Regions from separate parts of the Klebsiella sp. KE9456 genome, predicted to be linked through region 1. Evidence: predicted binding sites of a transcription regulator. Region 1 holds the regulator's gene; the other holds the start of a gene.

Region 1 (6,150 bases):
ACGTTGCCACAATGATATTATCGTTGAGAAACGAAACAGATAACGACAGATATTTATCTTTTTATGTCGCGGACAGCGGATATATCAAGGCAAATATTCTGCACATTGACGATTATTGGGTATACTTCAATGTGCAGATTGCACTGCTTCAGGATTTTGCGGTTATGACGGGTGTATCAAGACGTACATCGTGAATGTTGAAGTGGATTAGAACCCGGGTTATCGGGTCTGATGAAAATGTTCATCGTGAAACAGTAATGGAGATAGGGATAGATGGGATTATTAAGTTTTGTGAAAGAAGCGGGCGAAAAAGTCTGGGATGCCGTATCCGGCGGCAGCAAGGAAGATCAGGCCGATAAGCTGAAAAAACACATTGATAGCCTTAACCTGCCTGGTGCCGAAAAGGTCAATATTGATGTCGCGGACGATGGTACCGCGACGGTGACGGGCGACGTCGGCTCACAGGAAGATAAGGAAAAAATTCTGGTAGCGGTAGGTAACGTCACCGGGATTGGGCAAGTCAATGATAGCGTTACTGTGACGCAAAGCGGGGCGGAAAGCCGTTATTACACGGTGAAATCCGGCGATACCCTGAGCGCCATCTCGAAAGCAATGTATGGCTCCGCCAATGACTACCCGCGTATTTTTGAAGCCAATAAACCGATGCTGACGCATCCTGACAAGATCTATCCGGGTCAGGTACTGATTATCCCGGCGAAGTAAGTCGTGAATTAAAGATTATTAGCAATGTTTGTAGGGAGTCGGCAATGGGATTATTCGATCTAATCGGCGGCATGTCTGGCGGGCAGGCTGGCAAGGCTGAGCAACTTCAGGCGATCATGGCCTGGATTGAACAGCAGGGCGGTATCCAGGGAATTCTGGAAAAATTTCGCAACGGCGGCTTAGGTGAAATCGTCGAGTCGTGGCTTAGCCAGCAGAGCAATATGCTGGTAAATAGCGAGCAGATCGCTTCGGTGTTTGGTTCGCCTGCGCTACAGGAACTCGGCGCGAAACTGGGCATTGATTCGCAAACCGCCTCGGCGCTAATTGCCGAATACTTGCCAAAAATCGTCGATGGTCTGTCACCGCAGGGCGAAGCATCGGCTGAGGGCGATCTGGTCTCTGCAGGGATTAATCTGCTGAAAGGTAAGTTATTTAGTTAGATTTACGTCATTTGAGTATTCACGCGTGGCAAATTACAGGCCTGTATTCAGGCCTGAGACTGATGATAAACCTGTATCAGATATTGTGCCCGCATTTGCGCCGGGCGGCGGCTAACGCCTTGCCCGGCCTACAAAAATTATGATATCAATAGGTTACACATCACCTGTCGGTCCGCGCAAGCGAAACGCCGCCGGGCGATTCCTGAACAATGCACGCGGATGACTGCCCCCTAACTGACCAGCATTATTCTCGCCGCTACCCGTATCCCAGAACCGGCACAACCCGATCGCACCTGAACCACTACAGATCAGGCGCTGAGGATTAATTTTTGGCGATCAAACGTTCCGGTAACAAAAAGCTGAAACACGTGCCTTTACCCGGCGTACTCTCAATTTCCAGACGGCTGTCGTGATGACTAATGGCATGCTTGACGATCGCCAGCCCCAGTCCACTGCCGCCGGTCTGCCGCGAACGCGCTTTATCCACCCGATAAAAACGTTCAGTCAGGCGTGGAATATGTTCCGGCGCGATCCCCGGCCCGTTGTCCTCCACACGGAACAACGCCCCGTGCGGCGCACGCTGCCAGCTAACGGTGATTTCCGTTCCCGCCGGGGTATGATTAACCGCGTTATACACCAGATTGGAAATCGCGCTACGCAACTGTTCTTCATTGCCCAGCACTTTTAGCGCCTGATCGACTGAAAAATGCAAAACATGCTTCTGCTGGCTTAGCGTTTGTGCCTCGCGTTCAACGAGCCGCAGCATCATCGGAACATCAATTTTATCGTTCATCGCCAGCACCGGCGCCGCTTCAATTCGCGACAATGTCAACAACTGTTTCACCAGCCCTTCCATACGCTGCGTTTGCTCGCGCATGGTGTGTAACGCTTTTTCGCGCGTGGCCCCGGCCAGTTCCTGCTCCTGCATCATCTCCAGATACCCCTGCAATACCGTCAGCGGGGTACGTAACTCGTGGCTGACATTGGCAAAAAAATTACGCCGCGCCCCTTCGAGATTGTGCATCTGCGTAACATCGCGCGCCACCATCAACAGTTGATTATCGCTATAGGGCATCACGCGAATTTCCAGATGGCGGGCATTATTCAGCACCAGATTAAGCGGTTTTGAAAAGTCTCTGTATTTCAGATAGTGGGTAAATTCAGGATAGCGCAGAAGATTAAGGATATTCTGCCCATTATCATCCGGCCAGCGCAGATTCAGCAGTTGCTGGGCCAGACCGTTGCACCAGAACATGACGCCATCTTCCGTGGTCAGCACCACCGCATCAGGCAGAGATTCCGCACCGCTGCGAAAACGCTTAATCAGGCTACCCAGTTCGCGTCGACGCTTTTTATTACGCATCTGCATCTGATGCAGACCGTACAACAGCGGTTCCCAACTGCCGCTGCCAGGCGGCGGCGTCATGCTGCGATCAACCCACAGCCACCACGACAGGCGCATAAGATTCCAGAAATGCCAGATAAGAAGCGTTGTCACCGCCGCTAACAGAAACCACGGCAGATGACCCAAAAGCGCCCCGAGGATCAGGGCCGGGATACAACACAAGAAAAGCTCAAGCGCCAGCCTTTTCCATGACAGCCGTTCCAGCACGGGTCACACTCCTGTCAACATTCAGAAACGGGTAGAGAAACGATATCCCGTGCCGCGAACCGTTTGCACCATCCGATCATGGCCGCTATGTTCCAGCGCTTTACGCAGACGACGAATATGCACGTCCACCGTTCGGTCTTCTACATAGACGTTAGTTCCCCAGACATGATTCAGCAACTGTTCGCGGCTATAGACCCGTTCCGGATGTGTCATGAAGAAGTGTAATAATTTAAACTCCGTTGGCCCCATCTCCAGCGGATTTTCGCCGGTCATCACGCGATGTGAAGACGGATCGAGGCTCAGCCCCTGCATCTCAATCACCTCTTCCACCGCCATCGGCGAAATGCGTCGCATCACGGCCTTAATCCGCGCCACCAGCTCTTTCGGTGAGAATGGTTTGGTAATGTAATCATCCGCTCCGGTTTCCAGCCCGCGGACGCGATCTTCCTCTTCGCCGCGTGCGGTCAGCATCACCACCGGAATATCGCGGGTCATCGCTTCACGCTTAAGTTGTTTAATAAACTGCAGACCTGACCCACCCGGCAGCATCCAGTCAAGGAGGATCAAATCAGGCCAGGGTTCATTGAGTTGATTAACCGCGCTGTCAAAATCTTCCGCCTCAACCGGCTGAAAGCCGTTTTGCTCCAGCACAAAGCAGACCATTTCACGGATTGGAGCTTCATCTTCAACGACCAGAATTCTTCTCGCCATTATTTACCCTGTATTTTTTAGCCATCAGTATAGAAGTGCGCGGCCATTATGCGTCAGATTTATGACAGATTTATGAAAAAATGACGGACTGATGAACACGGATTTTGAATTATGACACGGACTTAACTCACCGCAGAGCGGTGTTATCCGGGGTGCTTAAAGGCGGCACGGGAGCAGGTCTCTGGCGCACAGGTAACGATGTCACCGGGGCGAGCGTAGCCAACACATAAGCAACCAGGAGTATGACAGGTATATAATACCGCTTACGTTTTTTCGCTAAGGGACCACTATGCGCATCCTTCACACGTCAGACTGGCATCTGGGCCAGAATTTTTACAGCAAAAGTCGCGCCGCTGAGCACCAGGCATTTCTCGACTGGCTGCTGTCCCGCGCACAGGAGCATGACGTTGATGCGATTATTGTCGCTGGCGATATTTTTGATACCGGCTCTCCGCCAAGCTACGCGCGCGAGCTGTATAACCGTTTTGTCGTTCAGCTACAGCAAACCGGCTGCCAGCTGGTGGTGCTGGCAGGAAACCACGATTCAGTGGCGACGCTTAATGAATCGCGGGACATTCTCGCCTTCCTGAAAACCACGGTGGTGGCCAACGCGGGTCACGCTCCCTTTATTTTGCCGCGGCGCGACGGTTCACCGGGGGCCATTTTTTGCCCGGTGCCCTTCCTGCGCCCGCGTGAACTGGTGACCAGCCAGGCCGGACACTCCAGCGGCGAAAAGCAGCAGCAGCTTCTCAACGCCATCAGCGACTACTACCAGCAGCAATACCAGCAGGCCTGCGCCCTGCGCGGCAACCAACAACTGCCAATTATTGCCAGCGGCCATTTAACCACCGTCGGCGCCAGCAAAAGCGATGCAGTTCGCGAAATCTATATCGGTACTCTCGATGCTTTCCCGGCAAGCCACTTCCCCCCTGCCGATTATATCGCGCTCGGCCATATACACCGGGCGCAGATCGTCGGCGGCTGCGAGCATATTCGCTATAGCGGCTCGCCCATCCCGCTGAGCTTTGATGAAACCGGAAAAAACAAAAGCGTCAATCTGGTGACCTTTCGTGACGGCCGCCTGGCGGAGGTCACGCCCCTTATCGTGCCCATCACCCAGCCGCTGGCGGTCTTAAAAGGCGATTTCGCCAGTATTGGCGAGCAGCTTAATCAATGGCAAAGCGACGATCGGTCACCTGCCGTATGGCTGGATATCGAAATCACCAGTGATGAATATTTACATGATATTCAAAGGAAAATTCAGGAAAAGACCGAAACGCTCCCGGTAGAAGTGCTGCTGGTGCGCCGCAGCCGCGACCAGCGCGAGCGCATTCTGGCGGGAGAAAGACGGGAAACCCTCAACGAACTACGGGTCGAGGATGTCTTCGCCCGTCGTCTGGCGCTGGAAACCCTGGAAGAGGCGCAACAGCAACGCCTGGAACACCTGTTTAATGCAACCCTGCATAGCCTGAACGGTGAGGACCGCCTGTGAAAATCCTGAGCTTACGCCTGAAAAATCTCAACTCGTTAAAAGGTGAATGGAAAATCGATTTCACCCGCGAGCCGTTCGCCAGCAACGGACTGTTCGCCATCACCGGGCCAACGGGTGCCGGGAAGACCACGCTGCTGGATGCCATCTGCCTCGCGCTGTATCACGAAACCCCGCGCCTGAGCAGCGTGTCGCAATCGCAAAACGATCTGATGACCCGCGATACCGCCGAGTGCCTGGCGGAAGTGGAATTCGAAGTTAAAGGTACCGCCTACCGCGCCTTCTGGAGCCAGAACCGGGCAAGAAACCAGCCGGACGGTAATCTGCAGGCCCCGCGCGTCGAACTGGCGCGCTGCGACGACGGCAAAATCCTCGCTGATAAAGTCAAAGATAAGCTGGAGATGACCGCCTCGCTCACCGGGCTGGACTACGGCCGCTTCACCCGTTCAATGCTGCTATCGCAGGGGCAATTCGCCGCCTTCCTCAACGCCAAACCCAAAGAGCGTGCCGAATTGTTGGAAGAGCTAACCGGCACCGAAATTTACGGCCAGATTTCCGCTCTGGTCTTTGAAAAACATAAGCTCGCTCGCGTTGAGCTGGAAAAAATACAGGCCCTGGCCTCCGGCGTCCTGTTGCTGAGCGATGAACAGCAGCAGTCACTCCAGAAAAGTTTGCAAGCGCTTACTGATGAAGAAAAACAGCAGATTAGCGAACAGACCCGTCTACAACATGCGTGTCAGTGGCTGGTGCGTCGCGACGAACTGACAGCGGAAGACCGAAAAGCGCAGGCCGCGCTGCGCGAGGCCCGACAGGCTCTCGAACAGGCCCAGCCGCAGTTGACTGCGCTACTCAATGCGCAGCCTGCGGAGCATTTACGCCCGCACTGGACGCGTCAGCAGGAACAAACCGCCGCGCTGGCGCAAATTCGCCGCCAGAGAGAAGAAGTAAATGCTCGCTTACATGAGAAATTACGCTTACGGGCTGGCATTCGTCTCGCCGCGCAGCAACAGTCAGAACGCCTGCACGCTCTCCGGCAAACGCTATCAGCATGGCTGAAAGAGCACGAGCGCTATCAACAATGGGAAAATGCGCTGGCGGGCTGGCGGGCGGCGTTTCAACAACAATCACGTGACACCCAGCAGCAATCCGCATTACAACAGCGTCTGGAGGAAGCC
Region 2 (6,150 bases), on a different contig from region 1:
GAGCGAAAGTTAATTTCCAGACGCATAAAACCGTAGGAGAGAAAAATAGGTTTCACCTGAGGCCACAGAGCGAAACGGATGCGCTGCAACCGAGACGCGCCGCAGGCGGCCAGGCCGCGGACCGGTTTATCCTGTGCGCTCTCTACCGCTTCATAAAACAGCTTGGTCAGGCTGCCGATGGTGTGCAGCATTAAGGCCAGAAAGCCGGGGATCGCCCCGATGCCAAAGGCCATGACGAAAATGACCGCCCACGCCAGTTCCGGCATGGTGCGCAGAAAAGCCACCAGCACGCGCACGGTAAAGCGCAGCGGGGCCGGGGACCAGGCGTTATTGGCGGCGACAAACGCCAGCACCGTGGCGCTTGCCACAGCCACCAGCGTGGACGCCAGCGCCAGCTGTAGCGTCTCCCAGATCAGCGGCAGTTGTATCGGCAGACGATAGCCCCACCAGGCCAGCGAACCTTTGGTGTGCGAATCGGCAAACAGTTCGGCAACATGGAGAGTTGGCAAGGTTTCAAGCATGTAATCGAGAAAGTTGGGCAGCGAATGCCAGATCGTAAAGAGATTAAATTCCGCCATATTGCCAGCGGCGAAATAGAGCACCAACAGTAGCACTGACCAGCTGAAAGTATCGCGCTTTTGCCGCGCGCGAACCTGCTGATAATAGCGTTCAAATTCGGTATGAGTGTTATTCATGTGTCGCGATGTCTCTACCAGTCGCCGCCGGCGATAAGTGCCGGGCGGCGGCATCAGGGCGGGGTTAACGTGCGTTAACCAGTTCGCGTTTCATATCAATGATCTGCTGGAAATCAGCCACGCTGCCCGGGCCGATATGTTGCGTACCGCCCATCGCTTTGATGAAACAGGCGTGATCGTCAGTATCCAGCTTTTTAATCGCGGTGATGACTTTGGCTTTAAAGTCCGCTGGCAGGGCGTTGCTGACCAGAATCGGGCCATTTGGGATCAGCGGTGATTTCCAGATAATACGGATTTGCTTCATCAGGTCCGGGTGATCCATACGAATCAGACGGTTGAAGGCGCCGACGCTGTAGCCGGTATTATAGTCGCCCACCATTGAAGTCCAGGTTACCGCGCCGGCAAACTGGCCGTTCAGCACGCCAAGAATGTCCTGTTCGTGCCCGCCGGAGAAGGTCACGCTGGAGAAAAAGTGGTTATATTCATTATCCGAGGTGCCGCCGAACTGCTGTTTAAACGCGTGGTTCGGAATTAAAAAACCGGAAGTGGAATCCGGGTCGGCGAAGCCAAACGCTTTGCCTTTCAGGTCTTCTAACTTTTTATACGGACTGTCCGCTTTAACAATCACCACCGAGTGGTAGCCGCGGGACTGATCTTTATCATCCACGGCAATCCCCACAATATCGACGGCCTTTGGATTATTAAGATAAACCGAGGCATACGATGAGGGGGACATACTTAATACCACGTCAACTTTGCCGCCCAGCAGGCCCTGGATAACGCCGGAATAGTCGGAAGAGTTACGTAATTTCGTATCGACGTTCAGCGCTTTATCCAGGAACTGTTTAACGCACTGGTTATCACCAATTTGCTGCGTTGCGTTCTGACCGCCAAGGATACCCAGATTTAACTCCTTCGGTTGTTCAGCGGCGCTTGCCTGCCACGCCATCATAATGCCTGCAACCGCTGCGGATAAACGAACTGCGCCAGTGATGTACTTTTTCATTATTTTGTCCGTGTGAGTGAAATTTAATGCAATTGGCTAATTTCATCGCCATACAGCCGTTGCAGAATATCCTGACTAAGCTGAGTGGGATGGTCGTCATAAATAATCTTGCCTTTGGCTACGCCAATAACCCGGGTGCAATATTCACGCACCAGCTCCACCGAATGCAGGTTTACCATCACGCTGATACCCTGTTCGCTAATTTCGCGAAGAACATTCATGATGCGCTGGGTATTTTTCGGATCCAGAGAGGCGACCGGTTCATCGGCCAGTAAAATTCGGGGGCTTTGCATCAGCGCCCGGCAGATAGCGACACGCTGCATCTGACCGCCGGAGAGGTTTTCCGCCCGTTGTAGCGCGTGGGGCAGCATATTCATCCACTCCAGCAGGGAGATAGCGCGGGCCCGGTCGGCATCAGAAAAGACTTTGAATAATGATTTCAGAGTTGAGGTCTGGCTTAGCCGTCCCAGCAACACATTGGTTAAAACGTCAAGGCGCGGGACCAGACAGAAGTCCTGAAAGATCATTCCGCACTGGCTACGCCAGGCGTTTAATGCACGCCCTGACAGCGTTGAGATTTCCTGCGCCGCCCCGACTTCCGGATAGCTCAGGATCTCGCCGCCGCTGGCCCTATGGGTGCCATTCAGTACATGCAAGAGGGTCGATTTTCCGGCGCCGGATCGACCAATCACGCCAACTAACTCGCCGGCATAAAGATCAAAACTGATGCTATCCAGCACGGTTTGTTGTGCACTGTAGGATTTACTCAGATTCTGTACGCTCAGGACCTTTCGTTGTCGGTGAGTCAATGGGGGGGAAAATTGCTGATAGTCGCTTTCCACAACCTCAGCCAGAGAACTGTTCATAAACGTGTCCGGGTTTGTCATTCAACTGGACACTATTTATGGCGTTTTATATGACGGCCCGATGACAGTAAGACGAACAAATAATGAACTCGCCAGTGGCCGGTGAAAGGAGCACCCTCTTATATTATGCGGCTTGCGTCACGGCCTCCCTTCTCAGGATTCGCGTCAGTGTTGTTCAACGTTGTTTAACAATGAACGTCACGGTCAGTAGAGGAGGTAAAGCCGTCTTAACGGGCTTTGGACGCAACGACGACACCATAACCTGATACGGGACATCGCCTGATGCCTGCAATTTGAATTGTGCAGGAGGGGATTTTAAGAATTCTCATCACAGGCTTCAGATTTTTAGGGGGACGCGCTGATAACGACGCTGTTGTATGCTGTTGTGATGTATCTTGCATGATGTTGGATATAGATTATACGGTTGCGATTGATTTTTATTATCGTTCATGGAATTTTAATCTTTTTTAATTATTTTTTATGGTTTTTAATTTTATTAATTAAGTTAAATTTCTTTATTTTATTCTTTATTGTTTGTGTTTTATAGTTTTAAATTCTTTTTTAGTTAATGTTTTTTGTTATTTTTATTTTTTGAGTGAATATTTTTGTGAGAATAGTCTTAATAGATTATGGCTAAGATCCTGGTAAATATAATAATCATTTAAGAACCAGCGTGCAGGTGACTAATAACCACATGAAAGTAAATGATTTTTATGTTTAACGTAATATTCTTATTTTTATTATTTAGATATCATTTGGGTAGATTGTCATTTATCCTTTTTCACACTTATTGACACCCGTGGAGAAAAATCCTAAATTCTGAAACACAACAAACAGATGTTTTTAGTATTCTTTGCCTCAGGTGACCTTTTTTCAAAGAGGAATTGACAAAATTATATTTTGCAGGCCAGGACTGTCAGCGGTGTTGTGATATGTTCGAGATTTCCAGGACTATGGGGTTGACTTATATGGAACGTAAATGCTCTCTGAGCAAATGCATCTGGCCGGCGCATGATAAATATTTTTTGAAGGGACTCTCCGAGCTGATACTGGATATTGATAGCTTAATTTATTTATCACTTGAAAAAGTGTGCAAAGAATTTGTTTTTATTAACCTTAGCGCCAGTTCGTTGAATTATTTTATTCGTCGCGATAATGAGTGGCTGGCAGAAATGAAGGGAAAACAAATTGTACTTATTGCGGCAAGGCGCTCTGAGGCTCTGGCTAATTATTGGTACTACAATAGCGCAATTCGTGGCGTAGTCTACGTCGACCTAACTAATAATATTCGTCAGGATCTGGCCTACGTTATTAATGGCCGTTTTCTGAGGAAGGATATCAAGAAAGAAAAGATCACCAACAGGGAAATGCAAATAATTCGCATGACGGCGCAAGGAATGCATCCGAAATCTATCGCCAGAATTGAGAATTGCAGCGTGAAGACGGTTTATACTCATCGCCGGAATGCCGAAGCCAAACTGTATTCAAAAATACATAAATTAGCGCTTTAGCGGTCTGATTATTTTTTTGTGAACGTAATTTTTAAATATGTGCGCAAGGTCATTATACCGCCAGTCATTCAGGTCACAGGCAATATTTATATGGCCTGAGCCCTGAATAATGGCGGGAAATGCGCACAGAAGTGGGACATCGGGTCTCTCATTAAACTCAGGAAGAAAATGCTATGAAAAAAAAGGTTCTTGCAATTGCTCTGGTCACTGCGTTTGCCGGTGTGGGGGTTGCTCAGGCAGCAGATGTGACTGCTCAGGCAGTCGCAACCTGGTCGGCAACCGCTAAAAAGGATACCACCAGTAAGCTGGTGGTGACGCCGCTGGGCAGCCTGGCTTTCCAGTATGCCGAAGGCATTAAAGGATTTAATACGCAGAAAGGTCTGTTTGATGTGGCTATTGAAGGTGATACCACCGCCACCGCGTTTAAACTGACGTCCCGCCTGCTGACTAATACCCTGACTCAACTGGATACCTCCGGTTCCACTCTCAGCGTCGGCGTTGATTATAACGGCGTGGCAGTCGAAAAAACGGGTGACACCACCATGATTGATACGGTTACGAACACGCTGGGTGGTAATCTCAGCGCGCTGTCCACTGGCTATAACGCTTCTGGCCGTACAACTGCGCAGGACGGCTTCACGTTCTCCATCATCAGCGGTACCACTGATGGTACGACTGCTGTGACGGATTTCAGCACGCTGCCGGAAGGTATCTGGAGTGGTGACGTCAGCGTCCAGTTCGACGCGACCTGGACCAGCTGATCCGACTATAGCCTCGGTCAGGGGGAAGCCCCTGCCTGAGGCTGATGACAAATCTGGAACAGATATTGTGCTCGTATTTCCGTCAGGTGGCGGCTAATGCCTGGTTAGGTCTACAAAACCAACAATATCATTATGTTATGTGTTTTTCGTAGGCCCGAGTAAGCGAAGCGCCACCGGGCAATTTCAGAACAACGTACTTTGTCAGCAATTTGAGGCAAGGGGGAAGCCCAGGCCTTATTTCACGGACTGAATTCATATGAAAAATCACATTCTGGCCATCGGCCTGTTGCTTAGTGGAATGACGCCAGCCCTGGCGCTGGATGTGGGCGACATCTCCTCATTTATAAACAGCGACAGCAGTACGTTAAGTAAAGAGATCAGAAATACAACCGACAGCGGTCGCTTAGTCAATATACGTATGGAGCGCCTCAGCTCACCGCTTGATGACGGCAACGTGATCCCGATGGATAAGCCGGATGAAATTTTACTGACCCCTGCCAGCCTGTTGCTGCCTGCACAAGCCAACGACGTGATCCGTTTTTTCTATAAAGGTCCGGCGGACGATAAAGAGCGCTATTACCGCATCGTCTGGTTCGATCAGGCGTTAAGTGACGCTCAGCGCAACAGCGCCGCCCGCAGCGCGGTAGCAACGGCGTCGGCGCGTATCGGCACTATCCTGGTGGTGGCGCCGAGAAAGGTGAATTTCCGCTACCAGTATGCCGACGGAAAGTTGGTGAATACCGGCAACGCCACGCTGCGTATCCTCGCCTATGGGCCGTGCCTGAAGGCGGCTGAGGGGAAAGAGTGCAAGGAAAACTACTTCCTGATGCCGGGAAAAGAACGTCGCTTTACGCGTGTCAACGTGGCGGATAAAAGAGGGCGGGTCGCGCTCTGGCAGGGCGAGCAGTTTGTTCCCGTGAAATAGACATCTGTGCTAATGGACCACGACTATGTCTCTACCAGGGATTACCACAGGACTAAAAACGCTCCTTGCCTCGGGCATGGTTATTTTGTTCGTTCCACCCGGCGTCACCGCCGCTGTCGATAAGGTACAACAAATTGGCGGCGTGATGATTCCGCAGGCCTTCAGTCAGGCGCTGCAGGACGGGATGAGCATTCCTCTGTTTATTCACCTCGAAGGTAGCCGCGGTACTCAGGACGATCAGCGGATCGGCAACGCCTTTATCTGGCTGGATAATGACGTTCTGCGCGTACGGCAGATTCAGCTGGAGGAAAATGATAATAACGCCACGGTCAGCGAGCAGACCCGCAAACAGCTGACAGCGCTAACCAATGAAGCTTTCAGCAAAG

Evidence for each region. The regulator PhoB, encoded in region 1, activates phosphate uptake and scavenging genes when phosphate is short. The targets are predictions, from matches to a motif close to CTGTCATAAAACTGNCNNAT.
Region 2: a site for PhoB is predicted at 2,616-2,635, ahead of phnC (phosphonate ABC transporter ATP-binding protein). Genes of this name have one in related genera too.

Annotation. Positions count from the first base shown of each region.
Region 1 covers NZ_JBDYQK010000026.1:51,564-57,713, reverse strand. The annotation lists gene lysM (peptidoglycan-binding protein LysM) at 274-723, shown strand; gene ABK821_RS21640 (YidB family protein) at 768-1,163, shown strand; gene phoR (phosphate regulon sensor histidine kinase PhoR) at 1,486-2,775, opposite strand; gene phoB (phosphate response regulator transcription factor PhoB) at 2,797-3,486, opposite strand; gene sbcD (exonuclease subunit SbcD) at 3,776-4,978, shown strand; gene sbcC (exonuclease subunit SbcC) at 4,975-6,150, shown strand, end outside.
Region 2 covers NZ_JBDYQK010000036.1:9,348-15,497, reverse strand. The annotation lists gene phnE (phosphonate ABC transporter, permease protein PhnE) at 1-695, opposite strand, end outside; gene phnD (phosphonate ABC transporter substrate-binding protein) at 760-1,701, opposite strand; gene phnC (phosphonate ABC transporter ATP-binding protein) at 1,725-2,567, opposite strand; gene ABK821_RS23620 (helix-turn-helix transcriptional regulator) at 3,536-4,078, shown strand; gene ABK821_RS23615 (common pilus major fimbrillin subunit EcpA) at 4,252-4,839, shown strand; gene ABK821_RS23610 (hypothetical protein) at 5,096-5,764, shown strand; gene ABK821_RS23605 (fimbrial biogenesis outer membrane usher protein) at 5,790-6,150, shown strand, end outside.